Regions from separate parts of the Streptomyces sp. TAA486 genome, predicted to be linked through region 2. Evidence: predicted binding sites of a transcription regulator. Region 2 holds the regulator's gene; each other region holds the start of a gene.
The links. The regulator HrcA, encoded in region 2, represses chaperone genes, less so after heat shock. The targets are predictions, from matches to a motif close to TTNGCACTCNGNNNNNCNGAGTGCNAA.
Positions count from the first base shown of each region.

Region 1: the regulator HrcA is predicted to act here: its motif matches at 4,088-4,114, upstream of groL (chaperonin GroEL).
Region 3: the regulator HrcA is predicted to act here: its motif matches at 4,758-4,784, upstream of groES (co-chaperone GroES).

Region 1 is NZ_AUEV01000013.1:262,484-270,207, forward strand. Features, by position in the region: gene secD (protein translocase subunit SecD) at 1-2,175, shown strand, start outside; gene groL (chaperonin GroEL) at 2,311-3,939, opposite strand; gene I004_RS0118710 (cold-shock protein) at 4,360-4,563, opposite strand; gene I004_RS0118715 (MoaD/ThiS family protein) at 5,035-5,313, opposite strand; gene thrC (threonine synthase) at 5,310-6,611, opposite strand; SAM riboswitch class I at 6,631-6,782, opposite strand; gene I004_RS0118725 (glucosyl-3-phosphoglycerate synthase) at 6,929-7,724, shown strand, end outside.
Region 2 is NZ_AUEV01000003.1:330,768-338,491, reverse strand. Features, by position in the region: gene hemW (radical SAM family heme chaperone HemW) at 1-1,030, opposite strand, end outside; gene I004_RS0108240 (DUF3097 domain-containing protein) at 1,129-1,977, opposite strand; gene I004_RS0108235 (MBL fold metallo-hydrolase) at 2,006-2,758, opposite strand; gene hrcA (heat-inducible transcriptional repressor HrcA) at 2,985-4,001, shown strand; gene dnaJ (molecular chaperone DnaJ) at 4,002-5,138, shown strand; gene I004_RS0108220 (nitronate monooxygenase) at 5,445-6,551, shown strand; gene I004_RS0108215 (16S rRNA (uracil(1498)-N(3))-methyltransferase) at 6,548-7,303, shown strand; gene I004_RS0108210 (histidine triad nucleotide-binding protein) at 7,400-7,724, shown strand, end outside.
Region 3 is NZ_AUEV01000001.1:93,135-100,858, forward strand. Features, by position in the region: gene I004_RS31290 (LmeA family phospholipid-binding protein) at 1-640, shown strand, start outside; gene tsaB (tRNA (adenosine(37)-N6)-threonylcarbamoyltransferase complex dimerization subunit type 1 TsaB) at 740-1,405, shown strand; gene rimI (ribosomal protein S18-alanine N-acetyltransferase) at 1,462-2,001, shown strand; gene tsaD (tRNA (adenosine(37)-N6)-threonylcarbamoyltransferase complex transferase subunit TsaD) at 1,994-3,097, shown strand; gene I004_RS0100550 (hypothetical protein) at 3,094-3,342, shown strand; gene I004_RS0100555 (class I SAM-dependent methyltransferase) at 3,496-4,692, opposite strand; gene groES (co-chaperone GroES) at 4,931-5,239, shown strand; gene groL (chaperonin GroEL) at 5,350-6,975, shown strand; gene I004_RS0100570 (SDR family NAD(P)-dependent oxidoreductase) at 7,054-7,724, opposite strand, start outside.

The DNA.
Region 1 (7,724 bases), on a different contig from region 2:
CGCGTCGACGCACTCGGAGTCGCCGAACCCGGCCTCGTACGCTCCGGAGACAACCGCATCATCGTCGAACTCCCCGGCCTTCAGGACGCGGAGGAAGCCACCGAGGTCCTCGGTCGCACCGCCCAGCTCACCTTCCACCCCGTCAAGGGCGCTCCCCGGGACCACAGCTCCGCGGCCGGCGGCGGTGACACACCCACCGACGAATCGGGCCGCCCGGTGCGGCTCGGCGGCACCGCCATGACGGGTGACGAGGTCAAGTCCGCGGAAGCAGCCGTCGACCCGCAGCGCGGCTCAGGCTGGTTCGTCGATCTCGGCTTCCGCGACAAGGGCAAGGAGCGCTGGGCGGAGCTGACGGGCAAGGCCGCGTGCAATCCGGCCGGCGACCCTCGACGCCGCGTCGCGATCGTGCTCGACAAGAAGGTCATCTCGTCGCCGCAGGTGGATCCGTCCGTCTCCTGCGGGCACGGCATCGCCGGCGGAAACACCCAGATCACAGGGGACTTCAGCGAGGCCGAGGCGAAGGAGCTGGCCACGCTGGTGGAGGGCGGAGCCCTCCCCGTCCCGGTCGAGGTGATCGAACACCATACCGTCGGTCCCACGCTGGGCGCCGAGGCGATCGAGGCCAGCGCCTGGGCCGCCGCGACCGGAGTGCTGCTCACCTCCGGTCTCGTCATCTGCGTCTACCGACTCCTCGGCGCGCTCACCGCCGTCGGCCTGCTGTGCTACGGACTGATCGCCTACTCCGCGCTGCTGGCGTTCGGAGCCACGCTCACGCTGCCGGGTCTCGCCGGCTTCGTCCTCGCGATCGGCATGGCCGTCGACGCGAACGTCCTCGTCTTCGAACGGGCCCGCGAGGAGTACGCATACGGACGCGGAAGAAGCCTGCGCACCGCCTCGGCCAAGGGCTTCCGCGGCGCGTTCGGCGCGATCGCCGACTCCAACGTCACGACCCTTCTGGCCGCCCTGCTGCTGTTCACGCTCGCCTCGGGACCGGTGCGCGGCTTCGGCGTGACGCTCTCCATCGGTGTGGTGGCCTCGATGGTCAGCGCGCTGGTCGTCACGAGGGTGCTGGTGGACTTCGCCGTGGAACGCCGTAGCGTGCGCGCCCGTCCGCGGATCTCCGGTCTTACGGGCCTGGGCCGCGTACGGACCCAGCTGACGAAGCGGAATCCGGACTGGATGCGCCACGGCAGGAGACTGCTCGCGGTCTCGGCCGCGGCAGTCCTCCTCGCGGTGGGCGGACTGGCGCTGCGCGGGCTGGACTTCGGCGTCGAATTCACCGGCGGGCGCCTCGTGGAGTACTCGACGAGCCGAGCGGTCGATCCGGAGGCCGCCCGCACGGCGCTCGCCGACGCGGGCGTGCCGGAGACCGTCGTGCAGAGTTCCGGATCCGGGGGCGGGGGCGGCGGTCACGAGATCACCGTCCGGTCGGAGCAGCTCACCGCCGGCCAGGAGGACACGGTCCGTTCGACGCTGGACGGCCTCGGCGGTGACGCCGAGAAGGTACGCGACGAACTGTTCGGGCCGAGCCTCGGCGACGAGCTGCGGCAGAACGCGCTGATCGCTCTCGGGGTCGCACTCGGCGCCCAGTTGCTCTACCTGGCCTTCAGGTTCAGGTGGACATTCGGTGCGTCGGCGGTGCTCGCGCTCGCCCATGACGCGGTGATCCTCGTCGGTGCCTTCGCGTGGCTCGGGAAGCCCGTCGACGGGGTGTTCCTGGCCGCACTGCTGACCGTCATCGGCTACTCGGTGAACGACTCCGTCGTCATCTTCGACAGGGTCCGCTCGGAATGGCAGGGGCAGGAACCCGGCGCGAGGCAGGGGCAGAGGCAGGAACGAGGGCAGGCGCCCGGAGGCAGCGGACGGAGGAAATCGTTCCGGAGTGTGGTCAACAGCGCGGTCGTCCAGACGGTGCCGCGCACCCTCAACACCGGGATGGGCGCGCTGTTCATCATCGCCGCGCTCGCGGTGCTGGGCGGCGACTCGCTCGGCGACTTCGCCCTGGCACTGCTGATCGGCATCGCGGTGGGCTCGTACTCGTCGCTGTTCGTCGGTGCGCCACTCGCCGTCGAACTCGAGGCCCGTACGCACAGTTCGCCCCGCCCGGGAGGCGGGCCCAAGCCCGCGGCGGCCAGGGCGCGCCGCGCGCCGCACGACAACGGAGCGCGCGTCTGAGGAAGCGCCCCACGGCCCCTGACCGATGCCCGACGCACGCCGAGGGCGGCACCCCAACGGGATGCCGCCCTCGGTCCGTTCCGTACCGGGAGGCAGTCGGCCCTCCCCGCAAACGGATTTCCGATCGCTGCGCGATCAGAAGTCCATGCCACCGCCCATGCCACCGGTCGGGTCGCCGCCACCTGCGGCGGCCTTCTCCGGCTTGTCGGCGATGACGGCTTCCGTCGTCAGGAAGAGCGCCGCGATGGAGGCGGCGTTCTGCAGAGCGGAACGGGTCACCTTCGCCGGGTCGTTGATGCCCTCGGCGAGCATGTCCACGTACTCCCCGGTGGCGGCGTTGAGGCCGTGCCCCGGCTTCAGGTTGCGCACCTTCTCCGTCACGACGCCGCCCTCGAGGCCGGCGTTGATCGCGATCTGCTTGAGCGGTGCCTCCAGCGCGAGCTTGACGGCCTGGGCGCCCGTCGCCTCGTCGCCTTCGAGCTCCAGCTTCTCGAAGACGCTGGACGCCTGGAGCAGAGCCACGCCACCACCGGCGACGATGCCCTCCTCGACGGCGGCCTTGGCGTTGCGCACCGCGTCCTCGATGCGGTGCTTGCGCTCCTTCAGCTCCACCTCGGTGGCGGCACCCGCCTTGATGACGGCGACGCCGCCGGCGAGCTTGGCAAGGCGCTCCTGGAGCTTCTCGCGGTCGTAGTCCGAGTCCGAGTTCTCGATCTCGGCACGGATCTGCGAGACGCGGCCGGCGACCTGGTCGCTGTCGCCCGCGCCGTCGACGATCGTGGTCTCGTCCTTGGTGATCACGACCTTGCGGGCGCGGCCCAGCAGCTCCAGACCGGCGTTCTCCAGCTTGAGGCCGACCTCTTCGGAGATGACGGTGCCGCCGGTGAGGATGGCGATGTCACCGAGCATCGCCTTGCGGCGGTCGCCGAAGCCCGGAGCCTTGACGGCGACGGACTTGAAGGTGCCGCGGATCTTGTTCACGACGAGCGTGGACAGGGCCTCGCCCTCGACGTCCTCGGCGATGATCAGCAGCGGCTTGCCCGACTGCATGACCTTCTCGAGCAGCGGAAGGAGGTCCTTCACGCTGCCGATCTTGGAGTTGACGATGAGGATGTAGGGGTCCTCGAGCTCCGCCTCCATGCGCTCCATGTCGGTGGCGAAGTACGCGGAGATGTAGCCCTTGTCGAAGCGCATGCCCTCGGTGAGCTCCAGCTCGAGCCCGAAGGTCTGCGACTCCTCGACGGTGATGACGCCTTCCTTGCCGACCTTGTCCATCGCCTCGGCGATGAGCTCGCCGATCTGCGGGTCGCCGGCGGAGATGGAGGCCGTGGAGGCGATCTGCTCCTTGGTCTCCACGTCCTTGGCCTGCTCGAGCAGGGCGGCGGAGACGGCCTCGGTGGCACGCTCGATGCCGCGCTTGAGCGCCATCGGGTTGGCACCAGCGGCGACGTTGCGCAGACCTTCCTTGACGAGAGCCTGGGCGAGGACGGTCGCGGTCGTCGTGCCGTCACCGGCGACGTCGTCCGTCTTCTTCGCGACCTCCTTGACCAGCTCGGCGCCGATCTTCTCGTAGGAGTCCTCGAGCTCGATCTCCTTGGCGATGGAGACACCGTCGTTGGTGATCGTGGGGGCGCCCCACTTCTTCTCCAGCACGACGTTCCGGCCCTTGGGGCCGAGCGTGACCTTGACGGCGTCGGCGAGCTGGTTCATCCCGCGCTCGAGGCCGCGCCGTGCCTCCTCGTCGAACGCGATGATCTTGGCCATGTGAAGTGGTCCCTCCCGGACTGGGGATCCCCCTGCACAACCAGGGGACGGGTATACCGGACCGCGCTGGCGCCCGCGACGGACGGCCCTTCAGCCGCGTGGTTCCTTGCTCCACCCGACGAACGAGCCTCACCGACCCGGTCCTTGTCTGTCACTCTCACTCGGAGAGTGCTAACGCAATGATTAGCACTCGACCCCTGCGAGTGCAAGCGTCCCCAGGACATCACACCGGGCCGGGGCCGGCGCAACCGATCGGTCCGGGAACGTCCCGCGGTGCGCCGCCGTGGACGCACCCGGCCGGGCTGGCGCCGGGAGGAGAGGTCCGAACAGCCGTAAGAGGGGCCGCACCTCATCACGAGGTGCGGCCCCTCTTACGGCTGTTGTTACGGCTGTTGCAGCTCTGCGCAGTGTTGCGGGTGCTCAGGCAGTCACACGGACCATGTCCGCCTGCGGCCCCTTCTGACCCTGCGAGATCTCGAACTCGACCCGCTGTCCTTCGTCCAGGGTGCGGTAGCCGTCCATCTGGATCGCGCTGTAGTGCACGAACACGTCCGCACCACCGTCGACCGCGATGAAGCCGTATCCCTTCTCCGCGTTGAACCACTTGACGGTGCCCTGAGCCATCCCTAACTCCCCTATTACTGGCCCTTGCACGAGCCCGCACTTCGCGGACCCGGGTCAGACCTCACCTCCGGTACGGCCCCGCAGATGTGCGGAGGCTTACACCGGAAGGCGTCGACCGCGGCTGAATGTATCTGCACGGACGCCCTCTGCAACAGGTCGCGAAGACGAGAAATCTGAGCACCGACCGAGGGCCCAAAAGCCCGCATTCCGCGGGGAAGCGGGGCAAACATGGCCGGGCATAGCGTGCCAACACGACAATTGCCGCCCCGAATTCGGGCACAACTTGTCGCGTTCTCATATGCTCCCGGCACATGCCGGGTGAGTCACTGGGGTGGGATTGACCGCAACCCTATCGCGTCCCCACACGCGGAACCGCCCCCTCCGTTTCGCTCGGCGTGCACGGAGAAGGCGGTTCGACAGTAGGGGATCGGAGCCCGGCGCAGGGCGCCTTCACCGACCTCTCACGAGACCTCAGCAGCCCCCCGCAACCGCGGGAATGATGGACACGCCGGCACCGTCGGGCGTCGGTGTCTGAAGGCCCTGCTCGAAGCGGACGTCGTCGTCGTTCACGTAGACGTTGACGAATCGGCGCAGGTTGCCCGAGTCGTCGAGCACCCGCGCGCCGATGCCGGTGTGGTTGCTCTCCAGATCGGTCAGCACCTCGGAGAGAGTCGCGCCCTCGGCGCTCACCTCCGCCTGACCGCCGGTGTAAGTGCGCAGGATGGTCGGGATACGGACGTTCACGCTCATGATGCGAGACCAGCCTCTCGGAAGGAATCCAGGTTCGGACGGATGACGGCGGTCGGCCCGGTGGTGGGAGCCACCGCATCCAGGGTCTTCAGGCCGTCGCCCGTGTTGAGGACGACGGTGGTGAGGGTCGGGTCGAGCCGGCCCTCCTCGATCAGTTTCCTCGTGACTCCGACGGTTACGCCGCCCGCGGTCTCGGCGAAGATCCCCTCGGTCCGCGCGAGGAGCTTGATCGCGTCGACGATCCGCTGGTCGTCGACGTCCTCCACCGCGCCGCCGGTACGGCGCGCGATGTCCAGCACGTACGGGCCGTCGGCGGGGTTGCCGATGGCCAGCGACTTGGCGATCGTCTCCGGGCGCACCGGGCGCACGACGTCGTGCCCGTCCTTGAACGCGCGGGAGACCGGCGAGCAGCCCTCCGCCTGCGCACCGAAGATCTTGTACGGCTTGTCCTCGACGAGACCGAGGGCGATCAGCTCCTTGAGCCCCTTGTCGATCTTCGTGAGCTGCGAGCCGGAGGCGATGGGGACCACGAGCTGGTCCGGCAGCCGCCAGCCCAGCTGCTCGCAGATCTCGTACGCGAGGGTCTTGGAGCCCTCGGCGTAGTACGGGCGCAGATTGACGTTGACGAAGCCCCACCCCTCACCCGCGGGGTCGCCGATCAGCTCGGAGCAGAAACGGTTCACGTCGTCGTAGTTGCCCTCGATGCCGACCAGTTCGCCACCGTAGACAGCCGCCATGACGACCTTGCCCTGCTCCAGGTCGTGCGGGATGAACACGCACGAGCGAAGACCCGCACGGGCTGCCGCGGCACCGACGGCGCCCGCGAGGTTGCCGGTCGAGGAGCAGGAGAGGGTGGTGAAACCGAAGGCACGGGCGGCCTCCACGGCGATGGCCACGACGCGGTCCTTGAACGAGTGCGTCGGGTTGCCGGAGTCGTCCTTGATGTGCAGGGAGCCGGTGACGCCGAGCTCACGCGCGAGCCGGTCGGCCCGGACGAGCTTCGTGAAGCCGGGGTTGATGTTGGGCTTCGTCGCAACGTCGGCGGGCACCGGCAGCAGCGGCGCGTACCGCCAGATGTTGTCCGGACCGGCCTCGATGCGTTCACGAAGCGCCGCTGGGTCGCCGCCGGGGAACTCGTATGCGATCTCCAGCGGCCCGAAACACGCCTCACAGGCGAAGACCGGACCGAGAGGGATGCGCTCTCCGCACTCGCGGCAGGAGAGCGCGGCGGCGGGGCCGAGCGATACGCCGGCTCCGGCCTTGTCGGCGGTCGTGCTGGCGGCAGCTTGAACAGCCATGATTCGGCGAGGCCCTTTCTCCTCATCTTCCCCGTGACGTATCTCGCCACGAGACGGAATTGGCACCTTCCCGAGCCGGGAGCCTCGCGATGTCATTACTCGTGGTGCGAGACCGGCTGGAGGGTTGCCGGGGCTTCAACGGGCCGTTCCCTCTGCCCCTCTGGATGAGCGGTGTGAAGTTGTGTGGGCGGTGGCCGAGAACGCCGGGCCGGGACCCGGCATGCGATCGCCGTCCGCGTTGTTCAAGACTGTAACCGAAGGGCCTGGTGGTTGAGACAGGTGTCCGTACCGCGAGATGGATCACAGGGAGTGTCCGCGTGCTGGAGGAAGTCGAACAGTGGCTGGCGCGCCGGTCGTACTCGTGCGCCGACCGTCCCATGACGGAGCTGCTGGCGGCGAAGCCGGCGGCCGGCTCCCGGGTGAGCGTCGTGCTGCCCGCGCTGAACGAGGAGCGGACCGTCGGCCGCATCGTGTCGGTGATCCGGCGCGAGCTGATGGCCGGGCCCCCCTCGCTCGTGGACGAGCTGGTGGTGCTGGACTCCGGGTCCACCGACCGTACGGCCGAGGTCGCCGCGGACGCCGGCGCGCGAGTCGTGCACCGGGACGAGGTGCTCCCGAGGCTGCCCGCGCTGCCCGGCAAGGGCGAGGTGCTGTGGCGTTCGCTGCTGGTGACGAGCGGCGACATCGTCTGCTTCGCGGACGCCGACCTGGAGAACTTCTCCGCCGACTTCGTCTCCGGCGTCGTGGGACCGCTGCTCACCGACCCCCGGCTGCGGCTGGTCAAAGCGATGTACGACCGGCCGCTCGGTGACGACCCGGCGGGCGGCGGACGGGTCACCGAGCTCGTCGCACGGCCGCTGCTGAACCTCCACTGGCCGCGGCTCGCGGGGTTCGTGCAGCCGCTCGGCGGTGAGTACGCGGCGCGGCGCACGCTGCTGGAAGCGCTGCCCTTCCCCGTCGGCTACGGCGTCGAACTGGGCCTGCTCATCGACTCGTTGCACACGGTGGGCCTCGACGCGCTGGCGCAGGTCGACGTCGGCGTGCGGCGGCACCGGAACCAGGACGGGCAGGCGCTCGGCCGCATGGCCGCGGCGATCCACCACACCGCACAGC
Region 2 (7,724 bases):
CGGGCGTCAGCACCTCGCGGCCCGCGCCGGGGGAGCGGCCCTCGGCCAGGGCTCGTGCGTAGGCGGCAGGGTGCTTCACGTTCCACCAGCGGACCCCGCCCACGTGGGAGTGCGCGCCGGGCCCGGCACCCCACCAGTCGCCGCCCGTCCAGTACAGCTCGTTGTGGCGGCAGGGGGCCGAAGGGTCCGACGCCACGGCCCAGTTGGAGACCTCGTACCAGCTCATGCCCGCGGCGGAGAGCATCTCCTCCGCGATGAGATAGCGGTCCGCGTGCACGTCGTCGTCCGTCGGCGGCACCTCGCCGCGCCGGATGCGGCGCGCGAGGCGCGTGCCCTCCTCGACGATCAGGGCGTACGCGGAGATGTGGTCGGCCCCCGCGGACAGGGCGGAGTCCAGGGAGGCCCGCCAGTCGTCGTCGCTCTCCCCGGGTGTGCCGTAGATCAGGTCGAGATTGACGTGCTTGAACCCCGCGGCACGGGCCTCCGCGACGCATTCCTCGGGCCTGCCGGGCGTGTGGCTGCGGTCGAGTACCTCGAGCACGTGGGCGCGTGCGCTCTGCATGCCGAAGGAGATCCGGTTGAAGCCCGCCTCACGCAGCCGCTCCAGAGAGGCGGGGCCGACGGACTCGGGATTCGCCTCGGTGGTCACTTCCGCGTCCTCGGTCAGCCCGAACTCGTCCCGCACGGTCGCGAGCATCGAGCCGAGGTCCTCGGGGGGCAGCAGCGTGGGGGTGCCCCCCCCGACGAAGACGGTGCTGACGCGGCGCGGGTCGTCGCCGAGGACCTTGCGGGCGAGCCGGATCTCGTCGGCGAGCGTGGACGCGTAGTTCTCCCGCGAGGCCAGTACGCCGCCGGAGCCGCGCAGCTCGGAGGCGGTGTAGGTGTTGAAGTCGCAGTAGCCGCAGCGGGTCGCGCAGTACGGCACGTGCAGGTAGAAGCCGAGCGGCCGCGAGTCGCGGCCCGCCAGGGCGTCGGACGGCAGCGACCCGCTCTCGGGCACGGGCTCGCCGTCGGGGAGTGCGGAGGGCATGCGTCCCATTGTCCGCGATGCCGCACGGCGCCCGTCACGGCAGCGGACGACGGAGCTTCGCCCGGCGGGCGCCCCTCCCCGCAGTCGTGCGGACCCCGCTACGAGAAGCCGACCGTCACATGGTCGATGAGCTGCTCCACGCGCCCCAGCAGGGCGGGCTCCAGGTCCCGGTAGTCGTGTACGTGCCCGAGGATCCGCTGCCATGCCGCGCCGGTGTTCGCGGGCCAGCCCAGGGCGGCGCACACGCCGCTCTTCCAGTCCTGCCCGTGCGGTACACGGGGCCAGGCGTCGATGCCGACGGAGGAGGGCTTCACCGCCTCCCAGATGTCGATGTACGGGTGTCCGACCACCAGCACGTGCTCGTCCGTGACCTCGGCCGCGATGCGGGACTCCTTCGAGCCCGGCACCAGGTGGTCGACGAGGACCCCGAGCCTGGCCTCCGGGCCGGGCTCGAAGTCCCGTACGACGGCGGGGAGATCGTCGATGCCCTCCAGGTACTCGACGACGACGCCCTCGATCCGCAGGTCGTCGCCCCAGACCTTCTCGACGAGTTCCGCGTCGTGCCGCCCCTCCACGTAGATCCGCCCCGCACGTGCCACCCGGGCCCGTGCGCCCGGCACGGACAGCGACCCGGACGCAGTGCGCCGCGGGCCCTCCGCGCCGCCCGCCGAGGCGGACTCCGGCGGCCGCGCCGGTCGTACGAGCGTGACGGTGCGGCCCTCGAGCAGGAATCCGCGGGGAGCCATCGGGAAGACACGGTGCTTGCCGAACCGGTCCTCCAGCGTGACGGTGGGGCCCTCGGCGGTCTTCTCGGTGCGGATCACGGCACCGCAGAAGCCGGTGGTGATCTCCTCCACCACCAGGTCGGGGTCTGCCGGCACCTCCGGCACGGGCCGCTGCTTCTTCCACGGCGGCGTCAGATCGGGATCGTAGGAACGGCTGCGCATGGCGGCATTCTTCACGACCGGCGCGACGTCAGGACAGTCCGAAACGGTCTGCCAGGGCGTCGCGTTGGGCCCGTACGAAGTCCGCGCCGACGACCGCGCCGTGCCCCGGCACGTACAGCGCGTCCTCGCCGCCGAGGGCGAGCAGCCGGCCGAGAGCCTCCGGCCACCGCGACGGATTGGCGTCGGGTCCGGCCTGCGGTTCACCGGACTCCTCGACGAGGTCGCCGCAGAAGACGACGCGGGGGGCGCCGTCCCGGTCGCTCACGACCACCGCCAGGTCGAACGGGCTGTGTGCCGCGCCCATGTTCACCAGGCGCACTTCGCGCTCGCCCGGCGTCATCGTGAGCTGCTCGGAGATGCCGTGCTGCGGCGGCACCAGCCCCGCCGCCGACTCCGCCGCCGCGTCCGGGGCCATGCCGTGCGCCACCGCGTCCCGGCGCAACTCCTCGCGCGCGCCCGCGAGATACTCGCCGAGACCCTGCGCCCCGTACACGTGGGCACCCTCGAACGCCGCCGTGCCGAAGACGTGGTCGAAGTGGGAGTGCGTGAGCGCGGCGTGCGTCACCGGCAGTCCGAAGAGGCCGCGCAGCCCGTCGCGGATCTCCGCGCCCTCCGCGACACCGGAGCCGGTGTCGACGACGAGCACTCCCTTCGTGCCCCGCACGGCGCCCACCGTCGCGTCCCAGCCGGGCAGCCTGCGCCGTGCGACGCCGGGCGCCAGCTGCTCCCAGAGACCCTCTCCGGGTGGTCCTTCGCGGTGTTTGTCCCTGTTCCAGGCCATGTGACGACGCTACTGGGACGTACCCCGCAGCGCGCCACCGCGATACGGTCAGAGCTGACGGCTCTTGCCCATGCCCAGGCAACCGGCCGTACACTGACCCAGGGGATCTGGCACTCCGTCGAGGAGAGTGCCAGGGACGCCGGAGAGACGCCGGGGGAGCGAGTGGCGCCGGCGGCCCCGGATCGAAATGTCGCAGGCAGAGGCAAGGCCGGACGGGAGGTGCGCGATGCTGAGTGAACGCAGGCTCGAAGTGCTGCGCGCGATCGTCCAGGACTATGTCGGTACCGAGGAGCCCGTGGGCTCCAAGGCCCTCACGGAGCGGCACAACCTCCAGGTGTCACCGGCCACCGTGCGCAACGACATGGCGGTGCTCGAGGACGAGGGCTACATCGCGCAGCCGCACACCAGCGCCGGCCGCATCCCGACCGACAAGGGCTACCGCCTCTTCGTGGACAAGCTGGCCGGGGTGAAGCCGCTCTCCTCTCCCGAGCGCCGCGCCATCCAGAACTTCCTGGAGGGCGCCGTCGACCTCGACGACGTGGTGGGGCGCACGGTGCGGCTGCTGGCGCAGCTGACGCGTCAGGTCGCCGTCGTGCAGTACCCGTCGCTGACGCGGTCGACGGTGCGGCATGTGGAGTTGCTCTCCCTCGCGCCCGCCCGGCTGATGCTGGTGCTGATCACCGACACCGGCCGCGTCGAGCAGCGGCTGGTCGACTGCCAGGCGCCCATCGGCGATTCCGCGCTGGCGGACCTGCGGGCCCGGCTCAACAGCCGTGTGGTGGGGCAGCGTTTCACCGAGGTGCCCTCCCTGGTGCAGGATCTCCCGGACGCCTTCGAGGGCGACGACCGCGGCACGGTGTCCACGGTGCTGGCCACCCTGCTGGAAACACTCGTGGAGGAGACCGAGGAACGCCTGATCATCGGCGGCACCTCCAACCTCACACGCTTCGGCCACGACTTCCCGCTGACCATCCGGCCCGTGCTGGAGGCGCTGGAGGAACAGGTCGTGCTGCTGAAGCTGCTCGGGGAAGCCAAGGACCCGGGCATGACCGTACGAATCGGGCATGAGAATGCCCATGAAGGACTGAGTTCCACATCGGTGGTTTCGGTCGGCTACGGTTCGGGCGACGAAGCAGTCGCCAAGCTCGGCGTGGTCGGACCGACCCGCATGGACTACCCCGGAACGATGGGAGCTGTACGCGCAGTGGCACGGTACGTCGGACAGATCCTCGCGGAGTCGTAAGTGGCGACGGACTACTACGCGGTCCTCGGCGTGCAGCGCGACGCCTCGCAGGACGACATCAAGAAGGCCTTCCGCAGGCTCGCGCGCGAGCTGCACCCTGACGTCAATCCTGACCCGAAGACGCAGGAGCGGTTCAAGGAGATCAACACCGCCTACGAGATCCTCTCCGACCCGCAGAAGAAGCAGGTCTACGATCTCGGCGGCGACCCGGCGGCCGGTGCCGCCGGTGGAGCGGGCGGCTTCGGCGGCGCGGGCGGCTTCGGCAACTTCTCGGACATCATGGACGCCTTCTTCGGCACCGCCTCGCAGCGCGGGCCGAGGTCGCGTACACGCCGGGGCCAAGACGCCATGATCCGGCTCGACATCGAGCTCGACGAGTCCGCCTTCGGCACGACGAAGGACATCCAGGTCGACACGGCCATCGTCTGCAACACCTGCAACGGTGAGGGCGCGGCGCCGGGCACCTCGGCGCAGACCTGCGACATGTGCCGCGGCCGGGGAGAGGTCTCCCAGGTCACCAGGTCCTTCCTCGGCCAGGTCATGACTTCGCGTCCGTGCCCGCAGTGCCAGGGCTTCGGCACGGTCGTGCCCAGCCCCTGCCCGGAGTGCGCGGGGGACGGGCGCATCCGTTCGCGCCGCAGCCTGACGGTCAAGATCCCCGCCGGTGTCGACAACGGCACCCGCATCCAGCTCGCGGGCGAGGGCGAGGTCGGCCCCGGCGGCGGTCCCGCCGGCGACCTGTACGTGGAGATCCACGAGACCGCGCACCCCGTCTTCCAGCGTCGCGGTGACGACCTGCACTGCACAGTCACCATCCCGATGACGGCCGCCGCCCTCGGGACGAAGGTGCCGCTGGAGACGCTGGACGGCCTGGAGGAGGTCGACATCCGGCCGGGCACGCAGTCCGGGCAGTCGATCCCCCTGCACGAGCGCGGCGTCACGCATCTGCGCGGCGGCGGGCGCGGGCAGCTCATCGTCCACGTCGAGGTGACGACGCCGTCCAATCTGGAGCCGGAGCAGGAGGAGTTGCTGCGGCGGCTGGCGGAGATGCGCGGTGAGGAGCGGCCGACGGGTCAGTTCCAGCCAGGGCAGCAGGGCCTGTTCTCGCGGCTCAAGGACGCGTTCAACGGCCGCTGAGGCAGCGGTTCCTGGCTGATCCCGGCGGTCCGGTGCGGGCCGTCCGCACGTACGCGTCGAGGCCCCTCCGCACGTACGCGTCGAGGCCCCTCCGCACGTACGGGCCGAGCGGGTCATGTACGTAGGAGTGCCCGTCCGACCGGTGGGACCTGCCGGTTCTGCACACCGGCCCGGTCCAGCGGTACGGCCGGTCCGCCGGCATCCGGCTCGGCGCCCCCGCTCACCGGCGATCCTTTCGCTGCCGTGGCGTCACCGCAGGACAGGTCCGGGCCGGGGCGGCCGCGGGCCCCGTGACAGGATGTGCGCATGCCCTCCGCATCGATCCCGTTCTCCGACCTCACGGAGCATCCGATTGTGCAGGCCCCCATGGCGGGCGGGCCCTCGTGTCCGGAGCTGGCCGGGAAGGTGAGCGAGGCGGGCGGCATGGGCTTCCTCGCCGCCGGCTACAAGACGCCCGAGGCGATGTACGAGGAGATCAAGCAGCTGCGCGGGCAGACCCAACGCCCCTTCGGCGTCAATCTGTTCATGCCGCAGCCCGACAACGCCGACGCGGGGGCACTGGAGCGCTACCGGGCGCAGCTCGCGGGCGAGGCGATGTGGTTCGAGACCGAACTCGGCGAGACCGACCACACGACCGACGACGCCTACGAGGCCAAGCTCGCCATACTCTTCGACGACCCCGTCCCCGTCGTCTCCTTCACCTTCGGCTGTCCGACCCGGCATGTGCTGGAGCGGTTCGCCAAGCGCGGGACGTACACCGTCGTGACCGTCACCTCCGCCCACGAGGCGGAGACCGCGGAGTTTCAAGGAGCAGACGCTGTGTGCGTACAGGGCGTCGAGGCGGGAGGCCACCAGAGCACCCACCGCGACGACCCGCAGATGGACGGCACCGGCAGCGGCCTGGGGCTGCTCTCCCTGATCACCCAGGTCAAGGAGACCGTGCGGCTGCCCGTCGTCGCCGCGGGCGGGCTGATGCGCGGCAAGCAGATCGCGGCGGTGCTGGCGGCGGGCGCGAGCGCCGCACAGCTCGGCACGGCTTTCCTCGTCTGCCCCGAGTCGGGCGCCGATGTCGTGCACAAGCAGGCCATGACCAATCCCCTCTTCGCACGCACCGAGTTGACCCGTGCCTTCACGGGGCGGCCCGCCCGTGCGCTCGTCAACCGCTTCCTGCGGGAGCACGGCCCGTACGCTCCCGCCGCCTATCCGCAGGTGCACCACCTGACCGCCCCGGTGCGCAAGGCCGCGGCCAAGGCGAAGGACCCGCAGGGAATGGCCCTTTGGGCGGGCCAGGGGCACAGGCTCGCCCGTGATCTGCCGGCGGAGCAGCTGATGGACGTACTGGTCACGGAGCTGGCGATGGCCCGCGAGAGGCTCGCGAAGCAGGGCGGGTCGGAAGCCGGCGGCCCCGTATGACCGCTCCCGTCTTTCTGGCGGACACCACTCAACTCGCGGACGTAGCAGGGCAAGACGGGGGCACCGTCGTGCTGGAGGGCCCCGAGGGCCGGCACGCGGTGTCGGTGCGGCGGCTGCGCCCCGGCGAGGAGATCGTGCTCACGGACGGAGCGGGCACCGGCGCGCACGGCACGGTGACGGCGGTCTCCGGCAAGGACCGCCTGGAAGTGGCCGTCACCTCGGTACGCAAGGAGGCCGAGCCCCGCCCCCGCATCACCGTCGTACAGGCGCTCCCGAAGGGCGACCGCGGCGAGCTGGCCGTCGAGACGATGACGGAGACGGGGGCCGACGCGATCGTGCCGTGGGCGGCGTCCCGCTGCGTGACGCAGTGGAAGGGCGAGCGCGGCCTCAAGTCGCTTGCGAAATGGCGCTCCACGGCGCGTGAGGCCGGCAAGCAGTCGCGCCGGCTGCGCTTCCCGGACGTCGCGGACCTCGCGACGACGGCGCAGGTGGCCGAGCTGCTGGCGGAAGCCGGGCTGGGGGTCGTCCTGCATGAGGAGGGAGACCTGCCGCTGGCCACCGCCGAACTGCCCTCGGACGGTGGCATCGTGCTGGTCGTCGGGCCCGAAGGCGGCGTGTCCCCACAGGAGTTGACCGCCTTCGCGGATGCGGGCGCGCGTACCTGCAGACTCGGCCCGAGCGTGCTGCGCACCTCAACCGCCGGTACGGCGGCGACGGCACTGCTGCTGGGTCGCACCCGACGCTGGGACTGAAGCGCGCCCGGCCACGACGGCATCCCCGGGCGCCTGCGGCGGGCAGTGGTGATTCGGGAGGGTGCGGCGGCGGCGAGCACAGGTAGCATCCCCGGCATGGCTGGAGAACCGCAGGCCGACTGCCTGTTCTGCAAGATCGTCGCCGGTGAGGTCCCGGCGACGGTGGTACGGGAGTCTGCGACGACCGTCGCATTCCGGGACATCAACCCGCAGGCGCCCACGCATGTCCTCGTGATCCCCAAGGCGCACTACCCCGACGCCGTCTCCCTCGCCGCGGCGGAGCCGCAGCTCGCCGTGGACCTGCTGCTCGAAGCGGGCGAGGTCGCCGCCGAGGAGAACATCGTCGCCGACGACGCCGGGCCCGGCACCGGCTACCGCGTCGTCTTCAACACCGGCTCCGGCGCGGGACAGACCGTCTTCC
Region 3 (7,724 bases), on a different contig from region 2:
CGCCGGCTCCCGCGACACCGTACTCGCGCACGGCGAGCTGCCGGTGGCGGGCAAACGGGTCGAGGTGGGGGCCCGCGCCCATCTGCGGCGCACCGGTGACCACGGGGTGGGCACGACCGTCGACCGCATGCGGCTGAAGGTCCCCGGACTGTTCTCGTACACGCCGGGCAAGGACGGCGGCCTGCGGCTCGCCCGTCCCGTCGCCGAGCGCATCAAGCGAAACGCGGCGGAGGCGAAGGCACTCTTCCGTGTGGGCTCGGTCGCCGAACGGTTCGGGCTGACCCCGCAGCGCGCGGCACAGGTACGGCAGAGCGAGACGGAGCTGCGCCGCACGACCGGTGCTCCGCGCTTCGTCGACAGGCTGATGAAGGTCAACATGCTGGACGTCCTCGTCGAGCACCCCTCCCTCCTGCAGCGGATCGGCATCGACCCGGGCCTCGTCGGGAGCCTGAGGAAGATCGAGGAGCCGAAGCTCGCGGAGAAGCTGTCGCTGTCGGTGCGGCTGCCGGAGGTGCCGGGCGATGTGCGGCTGCGCGGGATCTCCGTGGAGAAGGACGGGATACGCGCGCAGCTGACGGGCTCGGACATGCCCTTCGGCGGAGTGGAGAAGGCGCGTCAGGGTCCCGGCGGGCAACGCTGAGACATCCGTCGGGGCGCCTCGCGTGTGGTGAGTCACCCGAAAGCGTCCCGTACGGGACCCCGGGACCGGCCGCTCCCCGTTCGCCGTAGGCTGGCTACCGTGCTGCTGCTAGCTCTTGACACCGCCACGCCGGCCGTCACTGTCGCGCTGTACGACACCGACGGTGACCGCCTCCTCGCGGCTTCCGACCAGACCGACGCCCGCCGCCACGGCGAGCTGCTGCTGCCCTCGGTCGACCGGGTGCTGCGCGAGGCCGGCCGCCCACTGCAGGACGTCGACCGCGTCGTCGTCGGTACGGGTCCTGGCCCGTACACCGGGCTGCGGGTCGGGCTGGCGACTGCCGAGTCCTTCGGCGCCGCACTCGGCGTTCCGGTGCTCGGAATGTGCACTCTCGACGGCATCGCGTACGCCTCCGGGCTGGAGGTCCCCTTCGTCGTGGCGACGGACGCCCGCCGCAAGGAGGTCTACTGGGCGCGGTACTCCGATGCCCGCACCCGCATCGGCGACCCGGCCGTGGACCGTCCGGGCGAGCTGCCCTCCGAGGTCACCGCGATGCCCGCCGTCGGTGCCGGGGCGCGGCTCTACGAGGAGATCTTCACAGGTCTGCGCACGGACCTTCCCCTCGACCAGTCGGCGGCGGCAATCGCCTGCCTCGCTGCTGAGAAGCTCTCCAAGGGCGAGGAGTTCCCGCCGCCGCGGCCGCTGTACCTGCGCCGCCCCGACGCCCGCGTTCCCGCCAACTACAAGGTGGTCACGCCGAAGTGACCCGGACCGCCGCCGAGCACCGCAGCGGGGGCAGCGCCGATGTGGTCCTCCGCGAGATGCGCTGGTGGGACATCGATCGCGTGCTGGAACTCGAACGGATCCTCTTTCCCGAAGACGCATGGTCGGCCGGCCTGTTCTGGTCGGAGCTCGCGCACGCCCGCGGCTCCGCAGCCACCCGCCGCTATCTCGTGGCCGAGGAACAGGACGCCGGGCATGCGGCGACCGGTGCCCCGGGCGCGGGCGACCTGGGTATCGGCACCGGCCGCACGCTCGTCGGCTACGGCGGCCTCGCCGCCGTCGGCGGCACCGGCGACATCCAGACGATCGGAGTGCTCCCCTCCCACCGCGGCACCGGCCTCGGTGCCCGCCTGCTGGGCGAACTCCTCGCCGCGGCCGCCGGGTTCTCCTGCCACGAGGTGCTGCTGGAGGTCCGCGTGGACAACGCACCCGCACAACGTCTCTACGAGCGCTTCGGCTTCACCCGGATCGGGCTCCGTCGCGGCTACTACCAGCCCGGCAACGTGGACGCCCTCGTCATGCGCCTGGAGACCCCCGCCCCCTCGACGAACTCCCAAGGAACGAAGACTCATGGCTGACGAACCCCTCGTCCTCGGCATCGAGACCTCCTGCGACGAGACCGGCGTCGGCATCGTCCGCGGCCACACGCTGCTCGCCGACGCCATCGCCTCCAGCGTCGACGAGCACGCACGCTTCGGCGGCGTCGTGCCCGAGGTCGCCAGCCGCGCCCATCTGGAGGCGATGGTCCCCACCATCGAACGCGCCCTGCGCGACGCGGGCGTCGCGGCCTCCGACCTCGACGCCGTCGCGGTCACCGCCGGCCCTGGGCTCGCGGGCGCGCTCCTCGTCGGTGTCAGCGCCGCGAAGGCCTACGCGTACGCGCTGGGCAAGCCGCTCTACGGGGTCAACCACCTCGCGTCCCACATCTGCGTCGACCAGCTCGAACACGGCGCGCTTCCCGAGCCGACCATGGCCCTGCTCGTCTCCGGCGGTCACTCCTCGCTGCTGCTCGCCCCAGACATCACGGCAGACGTGCGCCCCCTCGGCTCGACCATCGACGACGCGGCGGGAGAGGCCTTCGACAAGGTGGCGCGGGTGCTCAACCTCGGCTTCCCGGGCGGCCCTGTCATCGACCGGTACGCCCGTGAGGGGAACCCCGAGGCGATCGCCTTCCCGCGCGGTCTGACGGGTCCCCGCGACGCCCCCTACGACTTCTCCTTCTCGGGACTCAAGACGGCCGTCGCCCGGTGGATCGAGGCCAAGCGCAACGCGGGTGAGGAAGTCCCCGTACGCGATGTGAGCGCGTCGTTCCAGGAGGCGGTCACCGATGTCCTGACGCGAAAGGCCATCCGTGCCTGCAAGGACGAGGGCGTCTCCCATCTGATGATCGGCGGCGGCGTCGCGGCCAACTCGCGGCTGCGCGCCATGGCCGAGGAGCGCTGCGCCGACGCGGGCATCGAGCTGCGCGTGCCCCGTCCCAAGCTGTGCACGGACAACGGGGCCATGGTCGCCGCTCTCGGCGCCGAGATGGTCGCGCGCCGCCGTGCCGCCTCCGACTGGGACCTTCCCGCGGACTCCTCGCTGCCCGTCACCGAACCGCACGTGCCGGGCCAGGGACACACGCACGCCCACGACCACGTGCACGAGTTGAGCCGGGAGAACCTCTACTCATGACCGTCGCCCTGATGTGGGAGGCGAAGGCGCCCGAGGGCCGCGGCGGTGAACTGCTTTCCTGGGCCCGTGCCCAGGAGCTGGACGCCTCCCCGCAGCGCCGGGAGACCTTCCGGGCACCCGGGGACCGCGTCCTGGTCATCACCTGGTGGTCCGCCGAGTTGTCCGCGAAGCTCCCCGAACTCCCGGACCCTCCCGAGCAGTTGACGGCCCGTCCCGTGCACCGCTGGCGGTTCGAACAGGTCTGACGGCCGGCCCCACGGCCCTCCGGAACCGGTCACCCGCCGGGTCACCTGAAGGTGCGCACCGAGCCCAAGAGCACCTGGACATCCCGCACTTCGAGGTGCCGTCCGCCAACGGCCCATGGGCCGCGACGACTTCTCGCGACCCGGCCGCGGGGACTATGCCGCGGCCGGTGATCCGAGTGGCTGCCCGAGCAGAACCGTCGGTGCGCCCGCGACCCGGGTGAGGAACACCGTGCATTCGCGTGGTCCTGCGAGCTTGAGCTTCTTGCGCAGCTCCGCCGGTTCCACGGCCGAGCCGCGTTTCTTGATCGTGGCCACCCCGATCCCGCGCTCGCGCAGCAGCGCCCGCAGCCGCTTCAGCTGGAAGGGCAGCACGTCGGTGATCCCGTAGCCGGTCGCGTACGGGGTGGCGCGTGCCTCGTCGCACGTCACATAGGCGATCGTCGGGTCGATGAGCCTCCCGCCGAGATCCGCCGCCACTTCGGCCACCAGATGCGCGCGTACGACCGCGCCGTCCGGCTCGTACAGGAAGCGGCCCACGGTGCCGACCGGCGGATCGGGCAGACCGCGCGACGAGAGTGAATGCCCGCCGGGCAGCAGCGTCGCCCGTACGGGGGAACTTTCCGCCGGGTCCGAGATGCCGAACCAGAGCACGGCCTCCTTCACGTCCCCGGAGTCCGAGATCCACTCCGCCTCGGCTTCGTCGGGAACCATCTCGTGCGGAATGCCCGGCGCCACCTTCAGCGCCGAGTGCCGGAAGCGCCGGGCCACTTCGACGGCCCACGACAGCGGTGGGGAGTACGCCTCGGGGTCGAAGATCCGGCCCTTTCCGCCCCGGCGCGCGGGATCCACGAACACGGCGTCGCGGCCCGAGAGGTCGGCGTCCGCGACGTCCTGGCAGCGGACCTCGATGCGGTCGCCGAGCCCGAGCGCCGCGGCGTTCGCCCGTACGACGTCGCACGTCAACGGGTCGCGGTCCACGGCCAGTACGTGCATACCGGCGCGCGCCAGGGCGATCGCGTCACCGCCGATCCCGCAGCACAGATCCGCCGGACGCTCGACGCCCGACCGCAGGAAGCGCTCCGCCCGGTGCGTGGCGACGTTCGCCCGCGTCGACTGCTCCAGGCCGTTGGGCGTGAAGTACATGCGTGCGGCGTCCTCGGCGCCGAACTTCGCCGCCGCCCGCTGCCGCAGCCGCGCCTGGCCGAGGGCCGCGGACACCAGTTCCGGCGCGTACGTGCGCCGCAGCCGCGTCGCCACGCTCAGCTCGCGGTCGGGCTCGTAGAGCTCCAACGAGCCGAGCAGCGCCTGTCCTTCATCGCCGAGCAACGCGGCGAACGCCTCACGGTCCACCACGGCATTCTCCCGTTCGGCCGTGACGGGTCCGCCCCGGGGGCGGGCGTTCGGCACCGGCGCGACTGGCACTCTGGTTGACGGAGTGCTAACCGCAGCATAATGTCGGCCCTGGCACTCTCCCAAGGCGAGTGCCAGACACAGCGACAGGAAGATCCGGCACCCGCGACGACGGATCTGCCAGGTCGCCACCCCAGACATAAGACCCCGTTATGAGATCTCCGAAGGGGGAGGTCGGATCGTGACGACCGCCAGCAAGGTTGCCATCAAGCCGCTCGAGGACCGCATCGTGGTCCAGCCGCTCGACGCTGAAGAGACCACGGCCTCGGGCCTGGTCATTCCGGACACCGCCAAGGAGAAGCCCCAGGAGGGCACTGTCCTGGCCGTCGGCCCGGGACGCTTCGAGGACGGCAACCGCCTGCCGCTCGACGTGAGCGTCGGCGACATCGTTCTGTACAGCAAGTACGGCGGCACCGAGGTGAAGTACAGCGGCGAGGAGTACCTCGTCCTCTCGGCTCGCGACGTTCTCGCGATCGTCGAGAAGTAAGTCACCGCAGCCGGAAGACATTTCTGATCCGCGCCCCGGTCCCTCCCGCATCGCATACGAGATGTACCGGGGCCGGGGCGCGGTTCGTCTGAGAGGACTCAACAGCTCCCATGGCCAAGATCCTGAAGTTCGACGAGGACGCGCGCCGCGCCCTCGAGCGCGGCGTCGACAAGCTGGCCGACACCGTGAAGGTGACCATCGGCCCCAAGGGCCGCAACGTCGTCATCGACAAGAAGTTCGGCGCGCCCACCATCACCAACGACGGCGTCACCATCGCCCGTGAGGTCGAGGTCGAGGACCCGTACGAGAACCTCGGCGCCCAGCTGGTGAAGGAGGTGGCGACCAAGACCAACGACATCGCTGGTGACGGCACCACCACCGCCACCGTGCTCGCGCAGGCCCTGGTCCGCGAGGGCCTGCGCAACGTGGCCGCCGGCGCCTCGCCCGCCGCCCTGAAGAAGGGCATCGACGCCGCGGTCAAGGCCGTCTCCGACGACCTGATCGCCAACGCACGCCCGATCGACTCCAAGGAGGACATCGCCTCCGTCGCCGGTCTGTCCGCCCAGGACAAGCAGGTCGGTGAGCTGATCGCCGAGGCGATGGACAAGGTCGGCAAGGACGGCGTCATCACCGTCGAGGAGTCCCAGACCTTCGGCCTGGAGCTCGACTTCACCGAGGGCATGGCCTTCGACAAGGGCTACCTCTCGCCGTACATGGTCACCGACCAGGAGCGTATGGAAGCCGTCCTCGACGACCCGTACATCCTGATCCACCAGGGCAAGATCGCGTCCATCCAGGACCTGCTGCCGCTGCTTGAGAAGATCATGCAGGCCGGCGGCTCCCGCCCGCTGCTGATCATCGCCGAGGACGTCGAGGGCGAGGCCCTCTCCACCCTCGTCGTGAACAAGATCCGCGGCACCTTCAACGCCGTCGCCGTCAAGGCGCCCGGCTTCGGTGACCGCCGCAAGGCGATGCTCGGCGACATGGCGACGCTCACCGGCGCCACCGTCATCGCCGAGGAGGTCGGCCTCAAGCTCGACCAGGCCGGGCTGGACGTCCTGGGCAGCGCCCGCCGCGTCACCGTCACCAAGGACGACACGACGATCGTCGACGGTGCCGGCAAGAGCGAGGACGTGCAGGCCCGCGTCGGCCAGATCAAGGCCGAGATCGAGGCCACGGACTCCGACTGGGACCGCGAGAAGCTGCAGGAGCGTCTGGCCAAGCTGGCCGGCGGCGTCTGCGTCATCCGCGTCGGTGCCGCGACCGAGGTCGAGCTCAAGGAGAAGAAGCACCGCCTGGAGGACGCGATCTCCGCGACCCGTGCGGCGGTCGAGGAAGGCATCGTCGCTGGCGGCGGCGCCAGCCTCGTCCACTCCGCGAAGGTCCTGGAGGGCTCGCTCGGCAAGACGGACGACGAGGCCACCGGTGTCGCCGTCGTGCGCCGCGCCGTGGTGGAGCCGCTGCGCTGGATCGCCGAGAACGCGGGCCTCGAGGGCTACGTCATCACCTCGAAGGTCTCCGAGCTCGACCGCAACCAGGGCTTCAACGCGGCCACCGGCGACTACGGCGACCTGATCAAGGCCGGCGTCATCGACCCGGTCAAGGTCACGCGCTCCGCGCTGGAGAACGCGGCGTCGATCGCGTCGCTGATGCTCACGACCGAGACGCTGGTCGTCGAGAAGCCGGAAGAGGAAGAGCCGGCAGCGGCGGGCCACGGTCACGGCCACGCCCACTGACCCGGTCACACGCAGAAGCCCGGTACCCCGTCGCGGGGTGCCGGGCCTTCGTGCGTCCTGCCGTCCTGCCCGCGCGAGTCAGCGGGGCCCGAACTTGCGGCCCGTCGTCGTCGACGCCTTCGACAGCAGCTCCCTGGGCAGGAGCCGGGCCGCGCCCATGAGCGCCTTGTAGCGGACGTCGGGGATGGAGAGGCTCCTGCCGCGGGCCAGGTCCTTCATCGCCGCGTCGACCACGGCATCAGCCTCCAGCCACATCCAGCCCGGCACGCTCCCGGCGTCCATGCCGGCCCGCTCGTGGAACTCCGTCCGCACGAACCCCGGGCACAGCGCCATCAGCCGCACACCCGAGCCCGCCAGGTCCTTCGCCGCGCCCTGGGAGAACTGCACGACCCACGCCTTGCTCGCCCCGTACGTCCCGCGCGGCACGAACGCGGCGACCGACGCGACGTTGACCACGCCTCCGCGCCCCCGTTCCCGCATGCGCTCCACCCCCGCCGAGGTGAGCCGCAGCACCGCCTCGCAGTGGACCTTGAGCATCGTGAGCTCGTCCTCGAGGGGGACGTTCAGGAACGTGCCCTTGTTGCCGAAGCCCGCGTTGTTGATCAGCAGATCCACGGGGTGGTCCCGGTCCCGCAGCCGGTCCTCGACGGCCGAGATCCCCTCGTCGGTGGAGAGGTCCGCGGCGAGGACGGACGCTTCGACGCCGTGCAGGTCGTGGAGGTGCGTCGCCTCCTGCGACAGACGTTCCT